2 linked regions of the Desulfovibrio desulfuricans genome follow. The protein of the gene in region 2 interacts with the protein of the main gene of each other region in a pairwise test. Links are inferred from orthologs where the notes say so. Each region holds a gene or a part of one and is shown on either strand. Other genes may lie near its edges. The genes, in order: ftsZ and NE637_RS06065.

Evidence for each region.
Region 1: the proteins of NE637_RS06065 (region 2) and ftsZ interact in binary tests that used the Escherichia coli proteins (3 or more experiments, as listed by UniProt). The link is inferred for Desulfovibrio desulfuricans from one-to-one orthologs.

Annotation. Positions count from the first base shown.
Region 1 is NZ_JANFYZ010000001.1:485,689-495,481, forward strand. Bases 4,804-7,614 are described here. They hold ftsZ (cell division protein FtsZ), read right to left. Parts: upstream 6,961-7,614; coding sequence 5,647-6,960; downstream 4,804-5,646. Other genes in these bases: NE637_RS02045 (DsrE family protein), read right to left, coding at 4,804-5,034; ftsA (cell division protein FtsA), read right to left, coding at 7,006-7,614. In the rest of the region: ATP-dependent helicase HrpB, read left to right, coding at 1-185; NE637_RS02015 (YheT family hydrolase), read right to left, coding at 249-1,250; NE637_RS02020 (BaiN/RdsA family NAD(P)/FAD-dependent oxidoreductase), read left to right, coding at 1,364-2,806; NE637_RS02025 (dual CXXC motif small (seleno)protein), read right to left, coding at 2,846-3,049; NE637_RS02030 (hypothetical protein), read left to right, coding at 3,435-3,656; NE637_RS02035 (RNA recognition motif domain-containing protein), read left to right, coding at 3,970-4,236; NE637_RS02040 (hypothetical protein), read left to right, coding at 4,382-4,672; more of NE637_RS02045, read right to left, coding at 4,687-4,803; more of ftsA, read right to left, coding at 7,615-8,241; NE637_RS02060 (cell division protein FtsQ/DivIB), read right to left, coding at 8,311-9,195; murB (UDP-N-acetylmuramate dehydrogenase), read right to left, coding at 9,180-9,793. UniProt on the Escherichia coli protein: Essential cell division protein that forms a contractile ring structure (Z ring) at the future cell division site. The regulation of the ring assembly controls the timing and the location of cell division.
Region 2 is NZ_JANFYZ010000004.1:49,568-59,430, reverse strand. The notes cover bases 2,259-5,139. They hold NE637_RS06065 (rod shape-determining protein), read right to left. Parts: upstream 4,279-5,139; coding sequence 3,238-4,278; downstream 2,259-3,237. Other genes in these bases: mnmL (tRNA modification radical SAM protein MnmL/YtqA), read left to right, coding at 4,505-5,139; mreC (rod shape-determining protein MreC), read right to left, coding at 2,259-3,116. In the rest of the region: mrdA (penicillin-binding protein 2), read right to left, coding at 1-1,775; NE637_RS06075 (hypothetical protein), read right to left, coding at 1,759-2,229; more of mreC, read right to left, coding at 2,226-2,258; more of mnmL, read left to right, coding at 5,140-5,464; NE637_RS06055 (GntR family transcriptional regulator), read left to right, coding at 5,761-6,417; NE637_RS06050 (dicarboxylate/amino acid:cation symporter), read left to right, coding at 6,485-7,720; NE637_RS06045 (GntG family PLP-dependent aldolase), read left to right, coding at 7,733-8,788; NE637_RS06040 (TOBE domain-containing protein), read right to left, coding at 8,881-9,863. UniProt on the Escherichia coli protein: Forms membrane-associated dynamic filaments that are essential for cell shape determination. Acts by regulating cell wall synthesis and cell elongation, and thus cell shape.

The sequences.
Region 1 (9,793 bases), on a different replicon or contig from region 2:
ATTCGCCCGCAGGGCGTCCCTTGCAGGTCACCCGCGATCTGGCCCACTTCTGGCGCAACGGCTATCCGGCAGTGCGCGCAGAAATGCGGGGCCGCTATCCCAAGCATCCCTGGCCGGAAGACCCGGTTAACGCCGTGGCCACGGTTCTGACCAAGAAGCGGCTGGCCGAGCGGCAAAAAAGCTGACGCGTCGCAAATCTGCCAACGCAACAAGCCCTCTGTTGTTGCGCCTGCTGCGATACCAAACGCTTAAAAAATGCCGCGCCCCGTCAACTGCTGCACAAATTCGCGCGCACGCTGCTCGCTGTAGTATTCCTGCTTCTGCTGTACAAACCCCACGTGCCCGCCGTACGGGGCAACCTCCAGATGCAGGTGCGCGCTCTGTTTCGCCGTCTGCCACGGATAGCACGATGACGCGCAAAAAGGATCGTCCGCAGCCATGAGCAGCAGAGTTGGCACGTTTATGCAGGGCAGGTCGGGCAGAACCGTATTCTTTTCCCAATAATCTTTGGCTGATGCAAAGCCAAAGGCAGGCGCGGTGAAGCGCTCGTCAAACTCTGCAAAAGTGTGGATTTTTTCCACGCCTTCAACAGAGGGATAGGAAGGAAAGCGTTCGGCCTTTTCGCGCACTTTTTTGCGCAGGGTTCGCAAAAAATAACTCATGTAAATGCGACAGGCAGGGCCGTCCATTACCGGTGCAGCGGCGGAAAGATCACACGGCACGGACACAGGCACAGCCGCCCGCACCAGCGGCGAAACCGGCCCCCGGCCCAGATAACGGCAAATCTGGTTGCCCCCCATGCTGAAGCCAGCCAGCAGCAGGGGGCGGTCAAACTGCTCGGCAAAACGCACGACTGTTCCAAGATCTTCAATTTCGCCCATATGATACAGGCGCGCAGTGCGGTTGCTCTCGCCCGAGCAGGAGCGCATGTTCCAGGCCAGCACGTCAAAGCCTTCGGCCCGCAGGGCATTGGCCATGCCCAGAACATACTTGCGGCGGCTGTTGCCCTCCAGCCCGTGCGAAATAACAGCTATGCCCCTGCCCTGCCCAAACGGGCGCTCCGCCCTGTCCTTTCCAAGCGAGGGATGCTGATCCACATCAAGAAAGTCGCCATCGGGCGTTTCAAGGCGCACCCGTCGCACAGAAGGCGACATTTGCGGCTTTTCACGAAAGAGCACGGGCCACATGGTATTGGCGTGGCCGTTGCGCACAAACCACGGCGCAACGTAGGATGAAGCAAGAACTGGCATGATAATCCCGGTAACAAGAAATGGCTGCGCGGATGCGCGGGGCAGGTCAGCAAAGGCGGTTTGCTGGCACACAAGGGCTTGGCAGCCGCCAAAGCCTCGTATACCTTCGCCGCATGCACAACAAAGCTCCCCAAAATAGCGCCACGCGCAAAATTCTGTCAAATCCGGCACGTCAGGCCTTTGCCCCGCAAACACCCGGCCCCAAGGCCACGCCCGCTGCGCCTGCGGCACCTGTAGAAAGCACATCGCCAGCCAAGCCCAGAGGCAAGGATTCCGTACAATCCAAGCCCCCTAAAAGAAAGAGCGTACAGCCCGTGCAAAACAGCGGGCAACGCGGCCCGGATGTTGCCGATGTGCTGATTCTGGGCGCTGGCGCTGCGGGGCTTATGTGCGCCCGCGAGGCGGCGTCAAAAGGCCTGAGCGTTGTGCTGCTGGAACGTGGCCCTGTGCCGGGGCGCAAACTGGCTGTCAGCGGCGGCGGCAAGGCAAACTTTACCAACCGCGCTGCCAGCCCCAAGGACTACCGCTGTGACGGAAGCAGGGGTAATGCATTTTGCGCCCCAGCACTCAAGGGCTTTACGCCGGAGCACATGCTGCGCCTTGTGCAGGAGTGGAATCTGCCCTTTGAGGAGCGCACCCACGGCCAGCTTTTTCTGACGGTTTCCGCGCATCGGCTGGTCAGGGCGCTGACAGACGACTGCCGCAAACATGGCTGCGTTATTGCCTGCGGCACCACAGTAACAGCAGTAGAGGCGCTGGCGGATGGTTTTTCCGTGCAGACGGAGGGCGGCTCGTGGCACGGCAAGGCTCTGGTGCTGGCGCTGGGCAGCCCGGCATGGCCTCAGGCTGGCGGCGGCGGTGCCGGCTATCGGCTGGCGGAAGAGCTGGGGCACAATATTATTGCGCCACGCGCCGTTCTTGCGCCGCTACGCCTCAATTCGGATTCCCCTCTGCTCGACCTGACGGGCATCAGCCTGCCTGTGGGCGTTACGCTTGGGCAGCACTGCTGGGAGGATGATCTGCTGTTCACCCATGAGGGGCTGAGCGGGCCAGCAGCCCTCAAAGCATCCCTCTATTGGGCCGAAGGCGCTGCAATCACGCTGAATTTTTTGCCGGGGCAGGATGTTGCCGCGCTTATGGATGCGCCGCAGACTGGCAAACAGACCCCGCGCGCCCTGCTAGCAAGGCTCCTGCCACAGAGGCTTGTGGACGCCCTGCTGCCGGAGGAAACCGCGAGGCGCAAGGTGGCGGAGCTTTCACGCGCGGCCCGCGTGGCGATTGTGGAAACTGTGCAGCGGCACACGGTGACGCCGCAGGCAACTGCGGGGCTAAAAAAAGCGGAGGCCTGCTCTGGCGGCGTAAATACCGACGAGGTAGACCCCAAGACCATGCGCAGCCTGCTGCAAAATAATCTGTTTGTGGTGGGCGAGCTGCTGGACGTTACAGGCCTGCTGGGCGGCTACAACCTGCACTGGGCCTGGGCCAGCGGCATGGCGGCAGCCAGGGAACTGGCCCGCAGCGCAACCGCCAGGGCCGCTGCGCCAGCCACGGATTAAACGGCTGGCAGCCCATTGGCATGCATGATGGGGATAACGCTAGATGCGATTGCAGTAGACGTTTTCCAGAAAATGCTCCATGGCTTCATCCGCCTGACGGATGTAGTCCTGAAGCGGAAACTGGGCCTTGCAGGCCGGGCAGTACATATAGACTTCGTGGCAGGTGCGGGCGATATGCAGGGGCGCGCCGCAGGTCGGGCATACGAGTGTAGTCTTGACATCACGGGGTGCAAAAAAAGCCATGGCGATTCTTTGTGTTAGAAGTACAGTTTGAAATGCTGGCCGTGCTGTGGCCGGGCTGTGGCTAGATCGGTAAAATACCGGTTCCATCCCCATCCGGGCCATTGGTCATGAACCTTGAACAAGCCGCAGATGCTTATCATATCCGGCGGCGCAGCGCAGCTTATCCTTAGAGCATTTGCCCCATATTTTTGTCAACATGGGGCAGAAGCAGCAAACCCCTTGCCGCCACAATGGACGAGCCATAAAAAATGCCCGCAAATGCCCGGTTCCGTAGGCTCAAATTTGTTATTGCGTCCGCCGTCCGCTCATGCCATAGACGTACAGCCATATTGTTGTAGATGTGGCATAACCAGAAGAAACGGATACGAAAATGAAAAAGCTCCTTATGGCTGCCGTGGCCCTTTCGCTGATGACTGCTCCCTGCCTCTTCAGCACTGAAGCCAACGCCGCTAACACCGCTCCGGCAACTGTTGCAAGTGGAACCAAGGCACACAAAGCCAGCAAGGCCAGCAAGGCGAAGGCTCCCGCCAAAGTAAAAAAAGTTTCTGCCAAGGCTCCCGCCAAGGCGAAGAAAGCTCCTGCAAAGAAAAAGACGCAGGCAATCTAATTCTTGCTGTCAAAAAGGCCGGTTAAACCGGCCTTTTACAGTTTAGATTAATGCGCTATTGAGTGCATAATCAGCTAACAGCAGAATAATGCACGCGTAGGAATGTAAAAATACCACCCAATGCGGAGCAGTTTAGTCAAAGTTTGTCGTTTGGCAATCATTTTTGAAGCCAATGCAGATAATACTTGACGATTTTTTTGCTTAACAGTACTGTTCGCCCTTATTCATAGGGTGCAGTATTTCTTTTTGCCAGAGACTTTGCGTGGGTAAGGCTTCAAGCGGAAAGTTTACCCACCTCAACAACGGAGTCGTTATGGCTGTTTCCATTTATGTCGGCAATCTGCCTTTTTCCGCCACCCAGGAAGGCGTTGAAGCCCTGTTCGCCCCCTACGGCGAAGCCCTTTCCGTCAAGCTCATCATGGATCGCGAAACCGGCCGCCCCCGTGGCTTCGGTTTTGTTGAAATGGACGAAGCCGATGCCCACAAGGCCATTGAAGCCCTGAACGGCGTTGACTTTGGCGGCCGCACCCTTCGCATCAACCAGGCCGAAGAACGTCGCCCCGCGCCCCGCCGCTGGTAGACCACAAATTTCCTTGAAGTAAAAAAGCCGCTGCTACCGCAGCGGCTTTTTTTGCAGCAACAAACCGGTTCTAGCCTTGCTTGCCCTCGCTCGGGGCAGGAGCTTCCTGCTTTATACTCTCTTGACCAGTCACAGCGTCTGACTCTTGGGCGCTGAACTGACATGCGCCAATACAACGGATGCCGCCGCAGTGCGGGCAAGCATTGCGACGCTGCGGCAAAAACATGTACCGCAAAATGGTCAGAAAACGCTTGATTGTCATGCTCTCGCCAAGAACATCCTTCTGTATTTAAAACCACTCGGTTTAATCCAGACGCCGCAAAATCTGTGCGGCGGACAACACAAGAAATATCGCTCCGCAGGCCAGCAGCGGCTCAGAACAGATACCGGCGCTGCCAGTTTGATTAGTGGAACCCTTGTCATGAAAAGGGCTTAACTATTCAGCTGGAGCTAGATGGTAATAAGTTTTTCATCATCCTTGAGGATTTTTGTAAACGCCTCCCCAATGTAAAAAACTTCATCAACACCTTCCAGCTTTTCTATCTGCTCAAACACACCGAGGTTTTCAGCGCACTTTCTGCATGCGGAGACATGCCCGCCAGCATCATGAAATTTTTTGAGAAGACCCTGCAACTTCACGTCTTCACAAATCAATTTGACTGTTGCACCCCAAAGAATCAGGTGTACTTCTTCCCACCAGCCTTTCAGCAAGGAATTTGTGGCATACATAAAGACCATATTTTCAGCGGTGACGGGGTTATCGTTAACCCACAGGATATGCAGACACTTTTTATTCATGAATCAACCCCATCGGTTAAAAGCTTATCCAGCCCTGGCAGGAATGCCACTCGCAAAAAGAAACACATAGCTGTCAGGCCAGTTAGCCATGACAAGCACGACAGATGCACACAGGCACACCTCCGCTGACGCACAAAAACCAGCCCAATATTTCGCCAGATATGAAAAAGAATTTTGTGCCGGAGACATGGATTTCAAGGTTCGATTCATGCTCGCAGCGTTTCCATGCGCTGCCCTGGCTGGCGGCCAAGTGCAAAGTTACGCTTTGGATTAACATTCAAATGCCCTGCTCATGGGCATAGCAATGCCAATCACGCAGCGCAAGGGGGCAATTTGGCATCGGTTCCGGGGCTTATATATCAAACCATGTGTCTGGAATGCGGTACTAGTCGGTCTATTTTGAAGGATGGACGGATTTCTACGGATTGCCTCACAATAAAAAAGTCCGCGAAACCTGGGTCTCACGGACTATAGCGGACATTTACGCCCCACTCTGGGAGGCCCCCAATGGGCCTCCCGGCGGGCATTTCAGGGCCGAAGAGGCAAGCCCTGAAAATCATGAGCCTTCATGGCAGAAAGGCATTCTGCCCACGCACTCAGGCAACGACGGAATTAGTCGGCCTGGGTGCGGATGAAGGTGGGAATTTCAAAATCATCCTCATCATAGGTGAAGTCTTCATGGCCGGGGTTATGCGCACGGCGGCGCGGCTGGCCCACAACCTCACGCTTGAGCAGATAGGGAGGACGATTGCTGTTTTCATCGTACCAGCGCTCCACTTCGGTGCGGCGGGTAGACTGCGGCAAGCGCGACTCGGCGCGTTCCTGCTCGTCCATCATGCTCTGCTGGGCCGCGCGGGAATTCATGCGGCGCGGTTCGGCAACCACGGCGTCAGGGCCGGGCTTGCGGAAGTTGGTGACAGTGGCCGCAGGAGCCTGCACGGGCTGAATAACCTGAGGAGAATCAATGCCGGTGGCAATAACGGTGAGGCGGATTTCGTCGCCGATATTGTCGTCAAACACAACACCAAAGATGATGTTGGCTTCTTCAGGCGTGGCATCGCCGATGATGTCGCCGATTTCGGCAATTTCCTCGGCAGTGATATCTGTGGGGGCGGTGATGTTGTACAGAACCGCCTTGGCGCTCTCAAGCGAAACATCTTCAAGCAGCGGACTCATGATGGCGCGCTGGGCGGCCTCGCGGGCGCGGTTTTCGCCAGAGGCGATGCCCGTGCCCATCAGGGCCATGCCAGCTTCGGCCATGGTGGTGCGCACGTCTGCAAAGTCGAGATTGATGAGGCCTTCGCCCACAATGACGTCAGAAATACCCTTGACGGCGTAGTACAGCACATCGTTGGCCTTCTGAAGCATTTCGGAGAAAGGAGCCTTCTTGGGGGCAAAGGCAAGCAGACGGTCGTTGGGGATGGTGATCAGGCAGTCCACATGCTGCTTGAACTCTTCAAGCCCGGCCTCCGCCGCGCGCTTGCGCTTGGCACCTTCAAAACTGAAGGGCTTGGTCACAACACCCACGGTGAGGACGCCCATTTCCTTGGCAGCCTGAGCAACCACAGGAGCAGCGCCGGTGCCGGTGCCGCCGCCCATGCCAGCGGTAACAAAGACCATATCGGCATCGCCGATGGCTTCACGAATGCTGCCAACGCTTTCCACCGCAGCCTCGCGGCCAATGGCGGGGTTGGCGCCAGCGCCAAGGCCCTTGGTAAGCTTTTCACCAAGCTGCACCTTAACGGAGGCACCGTTCTTGTTCAGCGCCTGCACATCGGTGTTGGCGCAAACAAACTGCACTCCGCGCAGGCCAGAGGCAATCATGTTCTGCACTGCATTACCGCCGCCACCACCTACGCCAATAACTTTGATCTTGGCATTGCTGGCCAACGAGGTATCGATATCATCAACGATAGACTGAGCCATTACACCTCTCCTCTGTGCTGTCCTCAAAATGCCCGCTTGAGGTTGTTATGAAATGTCCGCAAACCACTTTTTCATTCGCGAAAGCACACCGTCAAAAACGCCGCTTTCACTACGTGTGGTAAATTTTTTCTGGCCGGAAAGTTCCTTTTCCGCGCCGTAACGCAACAGCCCGACCGCCGTGGAAAATTTGGGGCTGTTGACCACGTCTTTCAGGCCCCCGATGTTGCGCGGGTAGCCAATGCGCGTGGGCAGATTGAAAATCTGTTCGCCCAGTTCCTGGCAGCCTTCAATCAGCGCCGTGCCGCCCGTGAGCACCACACCTGCGCCGATCATGTCCTTGTAGCCGGAGCGCACGAGGGTCTGATCCACAAGGTAAAGAATTTCTTCCATGCGGGGTTCGCATATTTCGGCCAGCACCTGACGCGAAAGCCGGCGCGGCTCGCGACCACCCACACTGGGAACTTCAATAAATTCATCGTTGCGCACAAGGTCGGCAAGGGCGCAACCATACTTGAGCTTGATTTTTTCGGCAGAGGCTATGGGAGTACGCAGACCAAAGGCAATGTCGTTGGAAAGGTTCTGCCCGCCGAGCGCAAGAACAGCCGTATGCTTGATGGCATCGTTGGCAAAAACGGCGATATCGGTGGTGCCGCCGCCCAGATCAACCAGAGCAACGCCGATTTCGCGTTCTTCTTCGGTCAGCACGGCCTTGGCTGATGCCAGCGATTCAAGGGCAATATCGGCAACTTCGAGCTGGCTGCGGTGGCACGAGCGCACAATGTTCTGGGCTGAAGAAACTGCGCCGGTAACAATGTGCACCTTCACTTCAAGGCGTACGCCAGCCATGCCGAGCGGGTCGGCAATGCCGCGCTGGTTATCAACAATGTATTCCTGAGGCAGGATATGGATGACCTCGCGGTCGGCAGGAATGGCCACAGCCCTGGCGGCATCAAGAGCACGTTCAATATCGCGCTGCGCGACCTCGCCGCCCTTGACGGCAATCACGCCGTGGCTGTTGATGCCCATGATGTGGCTGCCCGCAATCCCCACGTATACCGAGTGGATCTCGCAGCCCGCCATAAGTTCCGCATCTTCCACGGCCTTGCGGATGGACTGGACGGTCTGTTCAATGTTGACCACCACGCCCTTGCGCAAACCAGTGGAAACACTGGTGCCGATGCCCACCACATCTACAAGACCCGACTCCGACAGCTCGCCCACCACAGCGCATATCTTTGTGGTGCCGATGTCGAGGCCAACGATGAGCTCGGACTTATTCATGCCATTCTCCTCAAAACTCCTGTCTCCGGGTCGCAACGGCATGCCACTATGGCGCATGCCGCAAGTTTCTTACGCTGGCTGGTTAAGTAAAACCCAAACATTGCCGTTAACAGATCGAATCTCGCGAACATTGCGCAGTTCGTGTCTGCGGGCCAGATCGCCCAGGGTCAGACTTAACCGGGAAAGATTGCCCTCCCAATCGTCAGTAGCGATGGAAAGCCGCATTTCCCTGTCTTCAAGATAAATTTCAATGCCCTTGCCGGGACTCACGCTGACGGACGAAACCGCCCCCGCCTCTATGGGCAGCAAACCGCTTTGCATGCCCTTCATCAGGCGCGTCAGGTACGGCAGGGCGTCTTCTGCCCCCGGGTCAACACGCAAGGTGGGCAGCGAGAGAAAATTTTTGCTCTCAACCGGCGCTATAATTTCGCCAAGCTCGTTGGCGTAATACAGCACCCCGTCCTTATGCACCCAGAAAGAAGGCAACCGTTCTTTCAGCCGTATCACAAACCTGTCCGGCAGAAGGCGCTTAACAGAAACTTCTTCAACCCAGGGCGTCTTGCGCAGGTTTCTTTCAACCTTGGCAATGCTGACTGCAAGACTGTTGTCGCCCTCGCGTATGCCGCCGTATTGCAGCACCATGTCGTGCGAGAGGCGCACATTGCCGGTCACGTCAACATGGCGGGTGGTGAAAAAATCGCTGGTTATGGCCTTGTTGTAGAGCCAGAGCGATGAATAACACACACCAGCAAGAATCAGCCCCAGGCAGGTCAGCAGCACAGCCAACGCGGCAAGGCTTTTCAGCCCGCTGAAGCCCTTGAGCCTCCTGAAAATCCCCGCGATAACCCCGCCCGCACGTACTTTTGATCCGCCGCCGCTTTTTTTGACCGGGGCAGATGCTCGTGTGTAGGAGTTACGGGCTTTACGTCCGCTTTTTTTCAGGGCAAGGGGCATGGCACTATCCTGACCTCCGGCTCAAGCTCAATGCCAAACCGTTGCCGCACAGCTTGCCGGGCCTCTTGCAACAAGGCCAAGGCCGCTGTGGCGCTGCCCTTGCCTTCATTTATCAAAAAATTTGCATGCAGGGTTGAAAAGGCCATTCCCCCAAGCTGCCTGCCCTTGAAACCGGCCTCGTCAAGAAGCCTCCCGGCAGACATTTCCGGCGTGGGATTTTTGAATACGCACCCCGCGCTCCAAGCCGTCACAGGTTGTTTAGACTTTTTCTTAAAAAAGTTGTGACGCATGCAATTACAGATGCCATCCCTTTCAGCAACGGTCAAGCCAAATGTGGCTTCCAAGACGATAAAATCATTCTTTTTCCCGTTAATGCTGAGAGTACGATAGCCGTATTGCAGTGCATCTTCGTTGATACGCTGAATGGTGTTATCAATAAACACCTGAATATTATAAATATTTTTACATGTTTCCGTACCATGCGAGCCAGCATTCATGGCAACAGCCCCGCCCACGCTGCCGGGTATGCCCACCAGCCCTTCAAGGCCGGAAAGCCCGTTTACAGCGCAAAAACGCAGCAGCCGCGCCATAGGAACGC
Region 2 (9,863 bases):
ACAATAACCACGTAGGTTTTGCCGTCTTTAACACCCCAGGTGGCAATCCAGGCGTGGTCACGCTGGGCGTATTCCATTTCTGACATTTTCAGGCGGCGGTCGCCCGCGGCCATCTTGAGTTTGACCACCTGCGCCGTGCCTGTTTTACCGCCCATGTCGGCATCCTTGCGGCCCACAACCTTGGCTGTGCCGCCGTTGGCAGTGCGGCGCATGGCCTCCACCACAAACTTGAGCGTTTCAGGCTTGGCGGGTACGCGCCCGCGCACTTCGCGGGTGGCGTCATCCACAAGCTGGGGCTTGAGCAGATCGCCGCCGTTGAGCAGGGCCGAAACAAATACTGCTACCTGCACCGGTGTCACCAGGGTGTAGCCCTGGCCGATGGACACGTTGTAGGTTTCACCGCGTGTCCACGGGCGACCAAAACGCCGCCGTTTCCAGTCGCGCGAAGGCACAAGACCCGATTTTTCGTGCGGCAGATCAATGCCTGTAGGCCGCCCGAATCCACAAGCCTTGGCGAATTCTTCCAACTTGTCAATGCCCAGGCGGTCGCCCATCTGGTAGAAATAGACGTCGCAGGAGTCGATGAGCGCGTGCACGAGGTCTTCCGAGCCGTGCCCGCCACGCTTCCAGCAGCGGAAAATCTGGTTGCCCAGCTTGACCTGACCGGGGCAGAACACGCTTTCGCGCGGGTTAACGCCCTTTTCAAGCAGCATGGTGGCCATAACCAGCTTCCATACGGAACCTGGGGGGTACACGCTCTGGATAACGCGGTTCTGCAAGGGAAAGCGGTTGTTGGTGCGCAGGGCGTCCCAGTCGCGTTGCGAAATGCCCGCAGCAAAAAGATTGTTGTCGTAGGCCGGGGATGTCACCAGCGCGCGCAGTTTGCCGCTGTCCGGCTCCATGACCACGATGCAGCCAGCCTCGCCGCCGAGGGCGTCCCAGGCGGCCTTTTGCAGGCCCGCATCGAGCGAAAGATGTATTTCGTGCCCGCCGCGCGGTTCATCGCGCAGGGTCTTGCCAAGCACCCGGGCGTGGGCGTCAACCTCGACATCGTACAATCCCTTGCGGCCCCGCAACTGCTTTTCCAGCTCCAGTTCCAGCCCTTGCTTGCCCACCAGATCGCCCATGGCAAGGGCGCTGTCCGCGGCCATTTCCTGCTCGTTGGCTTCTGCAACGTAGCCAAGAATATGGGCGAAAAGTTCTTTCTCGGGGTAGCTGCGCTTGGTGCGCACCACAATTTCAAGCCCCGGCCATTCGTGAATCTCGGATTCAATGCGGGCCACAAGGTCAAAGTCGATATCGGTGATGAGCAGCAGAGGCTCAAAGGGTTTGACCTTGAAGCGGTCCTGCCGGAACTTGTCCCAGACCTGCTGGAGGGGAATGCCCGACCATTCGCTTATCTGGGCCAGGGTGGCCGGGATGTCGTGGCAGTCTTCGCGTACGATGGAAAGGCCGTAGGCGGTGCGGTTGTCGGCCAGCACCTTGCCCTTGTCGTCCATGATGCGCCCGCGCGGGGCAAAGATGCGCTCAATGCGCAGGCGGTTGTCCTGCGCCTGACGCGCAAACTCTTCACCCCTGTGCACCTGCAAATACCAGAAGCGCACCACAAGCACAAAAAACATCAGACCCACCAGAACCTGAAGCAGGATTGCGCCCGCGCGCGGCGGCTGATAGCCCTCGCTCTCGACCTGAATCTTGAGCCAGGAGCGAATGCCCTTATGCTGCGCCTTGTCTTTGTGCGCCAGCAGCGAGGTATTGTCAGTTTTCCTGATCATCGGGGTTCCAGTGGCGGGTGGCCACCAACAGCCGCCAGGCGAAGGGCACAAAGATGGCCTGAATCAGGCTTGTGTCCAGGGTTCCCTGCACATCGAAAGGCAGGTTCTGCAAAGGGGCCATGAGCCACGCAATGGCGTAGTATGCGGCGCCCAGGCAGGCTGACAGCAAAAAGACAAAAATGAAATTTTCCACTTCAAACAGCCAGCGGCCCATCTTGAACAGCAAAATGACTGCGGCATACCAGACAATGACGGCCCCGAAGGGGCGCGTGCCCATGCCTTCCTGCAACAGGATGAACACGGGCAGCAGCCAGAGCATATTTTTATAATCCCGTTCCTGCAACAGGATGATCAGGCCAACCGTGAGCACATCAAGCCCCGGTACCGCCGCCTGCAAAACAATGGCGCAGGCCATGAAAAAGGCCCACCATGCAATGCTGCGGAGCGTCCTCATGGCGTGGCGCTTTTGGGCGCGGGCGGGCCCACGAATTCTTTGGGAGCTTCGCTGGGTTCCAGCGGGCGGGGCGCGCCGGTGGATTCGAGCAGCAGCACTTCTTCAAGGTGTTGCAGGTCAACCAGCGGTTCTGCCTTGATGGCCATGAACTGGGTGTAGTCCGAAGGAGCCACGCGCAGTACGCGCGCCACAGGTATGCCCTTGGGGTACTTGCCGTCCAGACCGGAGGTGATGATTATTTCGCCGGGCTTGACCTTGGCATCGCGCTGCACAAAGTTGACTTCAAGCTTTTGGCCCGTGCCCATGCCCATGAGGATGCCGGGAGCCCGGCTTTCCTGCGAAAAAACGGCTATGCGGCTGCTGGGATCAGTGAGCAGCAACACAATGGAACTGTGGGCGCTGGCCTTGAGAACGCGGCCAACCAGGCCAAGGTGCGTGACCAGCGGCGTGCCCGGACGCCCGCCCGTGCTGTAACCCCGGCTGATGGTGATGCTGTCCAGAACGGCGTTGGGGCCCATGCGGCCGGAAAGAACGCGGGCTCCAAGGGGACGCCATGTCTGGTCTACCGGCAGTTGCACCAGCGCGCGCAGGCGTTTGAGCTCGGCCAGATCTTCGCCATTGGCAAGCAGGCGCGCTTCGAGTTCGTCCACCTTTTGCTTGAGGGCTTCGTTTTCTTCGCGCACGCCCACAAGGTCAAAATAGCGATCCCACATGTTTTCCGCAGCGTCCTGCGCCGAACGAACGGGCGTGAGCACCGCGCCGGTGATTTCAAGCCCCAGTTTCGCGGCCAGGTCGTCCAGAACGCGCGTGCGCTGATTCCAGGAATACATGCCCAGAAACAGGATGAGCAAAATGCCCGCGAGGAGGAGAAGACGCCGCAGTGTCACAGGCGGAAGCTCCTGAAAGCCGGTGCGGAATAAATCGCGCCCCTGTACCGGAGACGCAGAACCGGAAGCTCGTGTTCCGGCATTGCGTCAGCCGCACAGGGGCGCGAGGACAAGGTCGGTTCTAGTCGATGCACACTTCTTTAAGAATGTGCAGGTTGTCCAGCGCTTTGCCGGTACCCACCACAACCGTGGACAAGGGATCGTCCACAACAGTAATGGGCAACGAGGTTTCTTCGCGCAGCAGTTGGTCAAGGCCCTTGAGTAGCGCGCCGCCGCCCGTGAGCACAATGCCCCTGTCCACAATATCCGCCGCCAGTTCCGGCGGGGTCTGTTCCAGGGCGATGCGCACAGCCTGAACAATACTGTCCACCTGTTCAGAAATGGCTTTGCGCACTTCTTCAGAGGTGATGATAATATTCTGCGGAATACCCGTCACAAGGTCGCGTCCCTTGACTTCGATCTGCTGTTCCGGATCGAGCGGATAGGCGGATGCGATCTTGATCTTGATTTCTTCAGCGGAAGATTCGCCGATGAGCATGTTATACTTGCGCTTGACGTGGGTCATGATGGCTTCGTCCATCTTGTCGCCGCCCACGCGCACAGAGCGCGAGTACACAATGCCCGAAAGGGAGATGACCGCCACTTCAGTGGTGCCGCCGCCGATATCCACCACCATGTTGGAGGTGGGTTCCTGAATGGGCAGATCCGCGCCGATGGCCGCTGCCATGGGTTCTTCGATGAGGTACACTTCACGTGCGCCAGCGGACTGGGCCGACTCTTTCACGGCGCGCTTTTCCACCTGGGTGATGCCCGTAGGTACGCAAATCATGATGCGCGGGCGCACAAGACGCCGCGAATTGTGAACCTTGGCGATAAAGTGGCGCAGCATGGCCTCGGTAACTTCAAAGTCGGCGATAACGCCGTCCTTCATGGGGCGGATAGCCCAGATGTTGCCAGGGGTTCTGCCCAGCATGCGCTTGGCATCGTGCCCAACGGCAAGAACTACATTGTTGCCGCGCGGGTCTTTTTTGACCGCAACCACAGAGGGCTCGCGCAACACAATTCCCTGCCCCTTGACATAAACGCAGGTGTTGGCTGTGCCAAGGTCAATGGCCAGGTCATTGGAAAACAATCCTAGTGCGAAATCCAGAATTTTGGACATTACTCTAACTTGCCTCGCTGTGCTGGTGTGCTACCTTACCGTCATGTTGAAACAACTCCCGCACCCGGCGAGGCGAAGAGGCCTGGAGTGGGGGCGCTGTTGGAATTGGTAACGTCAGGCTGAAAACTGTTCTGCTAAAACTGGCATGAAGTCAAGACGGTGGACGCAGGGTTAAAATATTTGTCCCGCCGGAAGGCGCGGAAATAAGCCTTCAAGGGACGCAAACATGCAGCGCTGGCATACTCTGGCCGCTTATTATAATCAACGCTACGGCAGCCGGGTGCAAAAAATTCCACTTGACGCCGGGGCCTCCTGCCCCAACCGCGACGGTACGCTTTCGTTTTCCGGCTGCATGTTTTGCAATGCCAATGGATCCGGCTCTGGCCGTGCAAAACAGGGCGATTCCCTACTGCAACAGTGGAATTACTGGCGCTCCATATATCTGCGGGACGACCCCAATACGCGCTTTATTGCATATCTGCAATCCTTCTCCAACACGTATGGGCCATCAGAACGCCTGCAACAACTGCTCCAAACCGTTCGGCAACTGCCCGGCTGTTTTGGAATAGCCGTAGGAACCCGCCCCGACTGTCTTGATGACGAAAAGCTCGACCTGCTCGCAGCCCTTGATTGCGACCTCTGGCTGGAATTGGGCCTGCAAACGGTCCATGACCAGACCCTTGCCCGCATTAACCGGGGCCATTCCGCAGCCAGCGCTGAAAATGCCGTGCGCATGGCTGCTGCGCGCGGTATTGCCGTATGCGCTCACCTCATGGCCGGTCTGCCCGGCGAAGATGAAGGACATTTTCTGCAAAGTCTGGAATGGGCGCTCTCCCTGCCGATAAGCGGGCTCAAACTGCACAACGTTTACGTGCCCAAGGGGACGGAACTTGCCCGCCAGTACACCGCAGGCCAGTACCACCCCCTCTGGCGCGATGAATATGTCGATCTTCTCTGCGCCGCCCTGCCGCGCATCCCTTCGCACATCGTCATTCACCGCCTCCAGAGCGACCCGGCCCCCGGTGAACTGCTGGCCCCGGCCTGGGCCACGGACAAACGCGGCCTTCTGGGAGATTTGCGGCGGGCGCTGGGGGCGAGGGAGTTGTGGCAAGGGAAGTTCTGCGACTCCCCCGAGGTGTGTCCGGCGGTCTTTTTGAGCGCTGGCGGCGTCAGTGTGGATTTTTGATCGGGTCGAGTACGGTCAGAATACACTCCCCTCGCAAAAATAACTACTTCCTTGCCAGCGCCTAAAAATCTTCGCCGGACACCATAAGTTGCCTCTGGGGGCTTGTTGCGTCATTAACGGCTTTGCTTAGCTGGTTCCACAGGACCTCCTGTTGGTTTCACTTGGTGTTGCCGCAAATCTACTCGTTTTTTTCTGGTCAAAAAAACTCCACCCCTTTGTAATATTATAGGGTTAACATGCTGGAGCCGTCCTGCGGCGTATGGACATTTATTTGGCTTTATGCTGGTATACCAGTTATGAAGCAGACAAACACCAAGGCATCTTCCACAGCGTATGAGGCCATCCGTTCCATGATCGCGCAGGGGCAGCTCAGCCCCGGCGAAGAACTGTCGGAACGCAGCCTGGCTGAAAGCCTGCAACTTGGGCGCACGCCAGTACGCGAGGCCATCAAGGATCTGTGCAGGGAGGGCGTTCTCATGAGCGTTCCTCTGCGGGGCACCTTTGTGCAGCGCCTGTCTGTGGAAGACCTGAAAGAAATCCACGAGGTGCGCCTGGCGCTCGAAGGCATGGCCGCCAAGCTGGCCGCAGAAAAAGGCGGCAGCCCTGAGCTGCGCGCCTGCCTTGCCGAGCTTCAGGCCCTGCCCGATGGGCCGGAGCTTGATACCTTTGAAGCGCAGCGCATCGGCTGGGACTTCCACAAAGCCATATTTCAGGCCGCTGGCAACACGCGGCTGGCAAAACTCTATGCAGACGTGCGCGTACAGAACTCCTTGGCCATGCAGCGCGTCAAAAATTACGATGCAGAACGGACACGCGTGGTGATCAAGGAACATATCGCCATTGGCAATGCCATTCTGGATCGCAATCAAACACTGGCTCACCAGCTTGTCTGGGATCATCTGCAAAAGGCCATGGAAACGAAACTGCGCTCACTGCTTGCAGTTCTCGGCTAATCCTGACCGCTGAGCATCACAAGACGTTTTACGTGCAAGGAACAGAGGGGGAAGAGAGGCGATGGAAATGACAAAAACCAGCAAAAAGCGGCCCATTCCGCTGCCAATTCAGATGGTGCTCGGCCTTGTTCTGGGCATTGTGTTCGGCTTTCTCGCGCCGCACTTTTCCCAGGCCCTGGCCCCGGTGGGTACGGCCTTTGTGCAGGCCATCAAGATGATCGTGGTGCCGCTGGTGTTCACGGCCATCACCCTTGGCATCTACCAGATGGGCAACAGCGCCAAGCAGTTGGGTAAGGTTTCCGTTATCAGCCTGCTCTATTTTTTCATTGCCACGGTGGTTGCGATCATCATTGGCCTTGCCCTCAACGGCATGTTCCACCCCGGTGTGGGCGTCAATCTGTCGCACACCGCAGAACTGCCCAAGAACATCAATACCACGGTCAACTGGACAAAGTTTTTCCTCGACATGATCCCCTCCAACGTGTTTGCGGCCATGTCCGGCACCAACCTTCTGCCAGTGCTGGTGTTTGCAGTGCTGCTGGGCCTTGCGCTGGCCTCCACCGGCAGCAGGGCAAAGCCTCTGGTTGATGTGCTGGATGCCCTGATGGGAGCTGTTTTCAAACTCACGGGCTGGATCATCGCCCTGTCCCCCATCGCCATTTTTGCCATCATTGCCTGGCTGTTTTCCACGCAGGGCATGCACACCATTTTGGCCCTGCTCAAACTGGTATTGGTCATGTATCTGGGGCTTGGCGTACTGCTGGTGCTGTTTGCCATTTTGATGCTCTGCATTGGCGAGCAGCCCCTCAAGACCGCCAAGGCCGTGAGCGAACCAGTTATTCTGGCTTTTGCCACGCGTTCGTCAGAGGCGACACTGCCCCTGCACATGGAAAAGCTGGTGGAAATGGGCGTTCCCAAGGCCGTGGCCTCGGTGGTGCTGCCCCTGGGCTACGCCTTCAACCGCGACGGCTCCATCATGTATTTTGCGCTGGCCGTGGGTTTCCTGGCGGATGCCTATAACATTCCCCTGGACCCCAGCACCCTGCTTTCCATCATCGTGGTGACCACGCTTGCCAGCAAGGGCAGCGCCAACGTGCCCTCCGGCGGTCTTGTGGCCATTGCCATGGTGCTGACCACCATCGGCATTCCTGTGGAAGCCCTGGCCATCATCGCGGGTGTGGACGCTTTTCTGGACATGGGCCGTACAGCCGTCAACGTGGTCAGCAACACCGTCGCGGTGAAGCTTGTCATGCGCTGGGCGGGCATTGCCTACGAACCGGTGGAAGAAACCGCTGAAGTCTAAAAGGTGACATTCATGCCTGTAGTCGATCTGCGCAGTGATACCCTGACCGTTCCCACCGAGGCCATGCGCGCCGCCATGCGCGAGGCCGAAGTGGGCGATGACGGCCGTGTTGACGCGGAAGGGCGCGGCGGCGACCCCACAGTCAATCGGCTGGAAGATCATGCCGCCGAACTGCTGGGCAAGGAAGCCGCGCTTTTTTGCCCGTCGGGAACCATGGCCAATCTCGTTGCGCTGGCTACGTGGTGCGAGCGTGGGGATGCTGCGGCTCTGGAGCCGGACCTGCATGTGTTCCGCACCGAAAAGTCGCCCTTCATGGAAAAGTTCCTGGGCGTTCAGTCGGTGTTTTACACGCGGGATGCGGAGGGCATGCCCGAAGTCGCGTCCTTTGCATCCGCCTGCGCGACGCCGGACGTCAAGCTGGCCTGTGTGGAAAACAGCCACAACTTCGGCGGCGGCATCTGCGTGTCGCTGGCGCGGCAGCAGGCGCTCGCCGTTACGGCCCGTAAGGCGGGGATTCCCGTGCATATGGACGGCGCGAGGCTGTTCAACGCTGCCGTGGCCCTCGGGGTGGATGCCGCTCATCTGGCCGCCTGCGCGGACAGCGTGATGTTCTGTCTTTCCAAGGGGCTGGGCGCGCCGTTCGGTTCTGTGCTGTGCGGAACGCGCGAGTTTATCGCCAAGGCGCGTCAGACGCGCAAGCTGCTTGGCGGCGGCATGCGGCAGGCGGGCATTATGGCGGCTGCCGGGCTGGTGGCCCTGCGCACGGGTATTGAGCGCCTTGCGGAAGACCACGAAAACGCCCGCCATCTCGGCGCGGCGCTGGCGGCCTATGACGAGTTTGTGCTCACGCCTGTGCAGAGCAATATTGTGATGCTGGATATAAGCGCTTCCGGCAGGTCTTCAGAATGGTTCGAGCAACAGCTTGCGCCTCTGGGGCTGCTGGCAAAGGGCATGGGCAAGGATCACCTGCGGCTGACAACCTACAGTGGCGTGGGGCGTCAGGATATGGCGCGAGCCATTGAGGCCTTTGAGCGCTTTATGGAAGAAAACCGCGCCCTGTGGAAGTAAGACCTGCCAGTAAACTGCCGCTGAAATAAACAACAAAGCCGCGCCGATGGTCATAACGACTGTCGGCGCGGCTTTGTTTGCGAGTTTGCTGGCTAATCTACGGTGAGAATGACGGAAAAAGCCTTGAAAAATACCGTTACAGTCTGCCCGGCCACAAGATTGATGGGGTTTTCCGGCCCACAGTTGCGCAGGGCGCAGACCTGACTGCCTTCGCCAAGCGCCACCAGAATTTCGGCCACCATTTCATCTTCCCGTACCCGTTCCACCACGCCTGTAAAGCAGTTCTCCGCCGGAGGGGAGCTTTTGGGCGAGAGTTCTCCACCCTGCACCAGCACCCAGGGGGCCTTGATGCTGGCATTGACCAGCTTGCCCTCATTGAGGGCCAGGGTCTTGGCGCTTTCGTCCGTAATGAGCGAGGCCACGCGCAGACCGCCTGCGGTGCGCAGCACCACTTCTACCAGCAGCCCGCTCTGGCGCAATGAGGTTATGCGCCCCTGAAAGACGTTGCGCGCACTGGTTTTCATGGGTCGCTCCCTTTGCAGTTGTTCGCGCAGCAGACGTTTGGCCTCCTGCGGGTCGCAGCGGACAATGCCGCTCTGACCGGGCGCGGATCGCCGGCCAAGAAAAATATCCACCACGGGCAGGGGCAAGCCTTGCCTGCCCAGCTCAAGGGCGCGGGTATGGCGCAGGGCGCGGGCGCTCAAAAGGCCCTTGGGCAGGCCGCAGGCCGCACCGCACTGTTGCAGGCAGCGGCGCACATAACTGGCGTCGCAGCGCATGAGCTCGCGGGTTTCAGGAAACAGCGCCGGGTCTTCCAGCACGCGCTTGAGGCGGCGGCTGATGGTAAGCGGCAGGGGAACCTCGCGCCCTGGGGCCTCATTGCTGCCCGGCACATGGATAACGCCGTCCTGAAAATCAAGGTGCGCAGGCATGATCTCAAAAATTTCCACAAGCCGCAGGGCCGCGTAGCGCAGCAGCATGAAAATCAGCCACATGCGCAGGCGGGGGCGTTTTTCGCGCGGGCCACGGGCGGCGCTGGCCCGTTCCCACAGCCATGTTTCCACGGCCAGCAGCT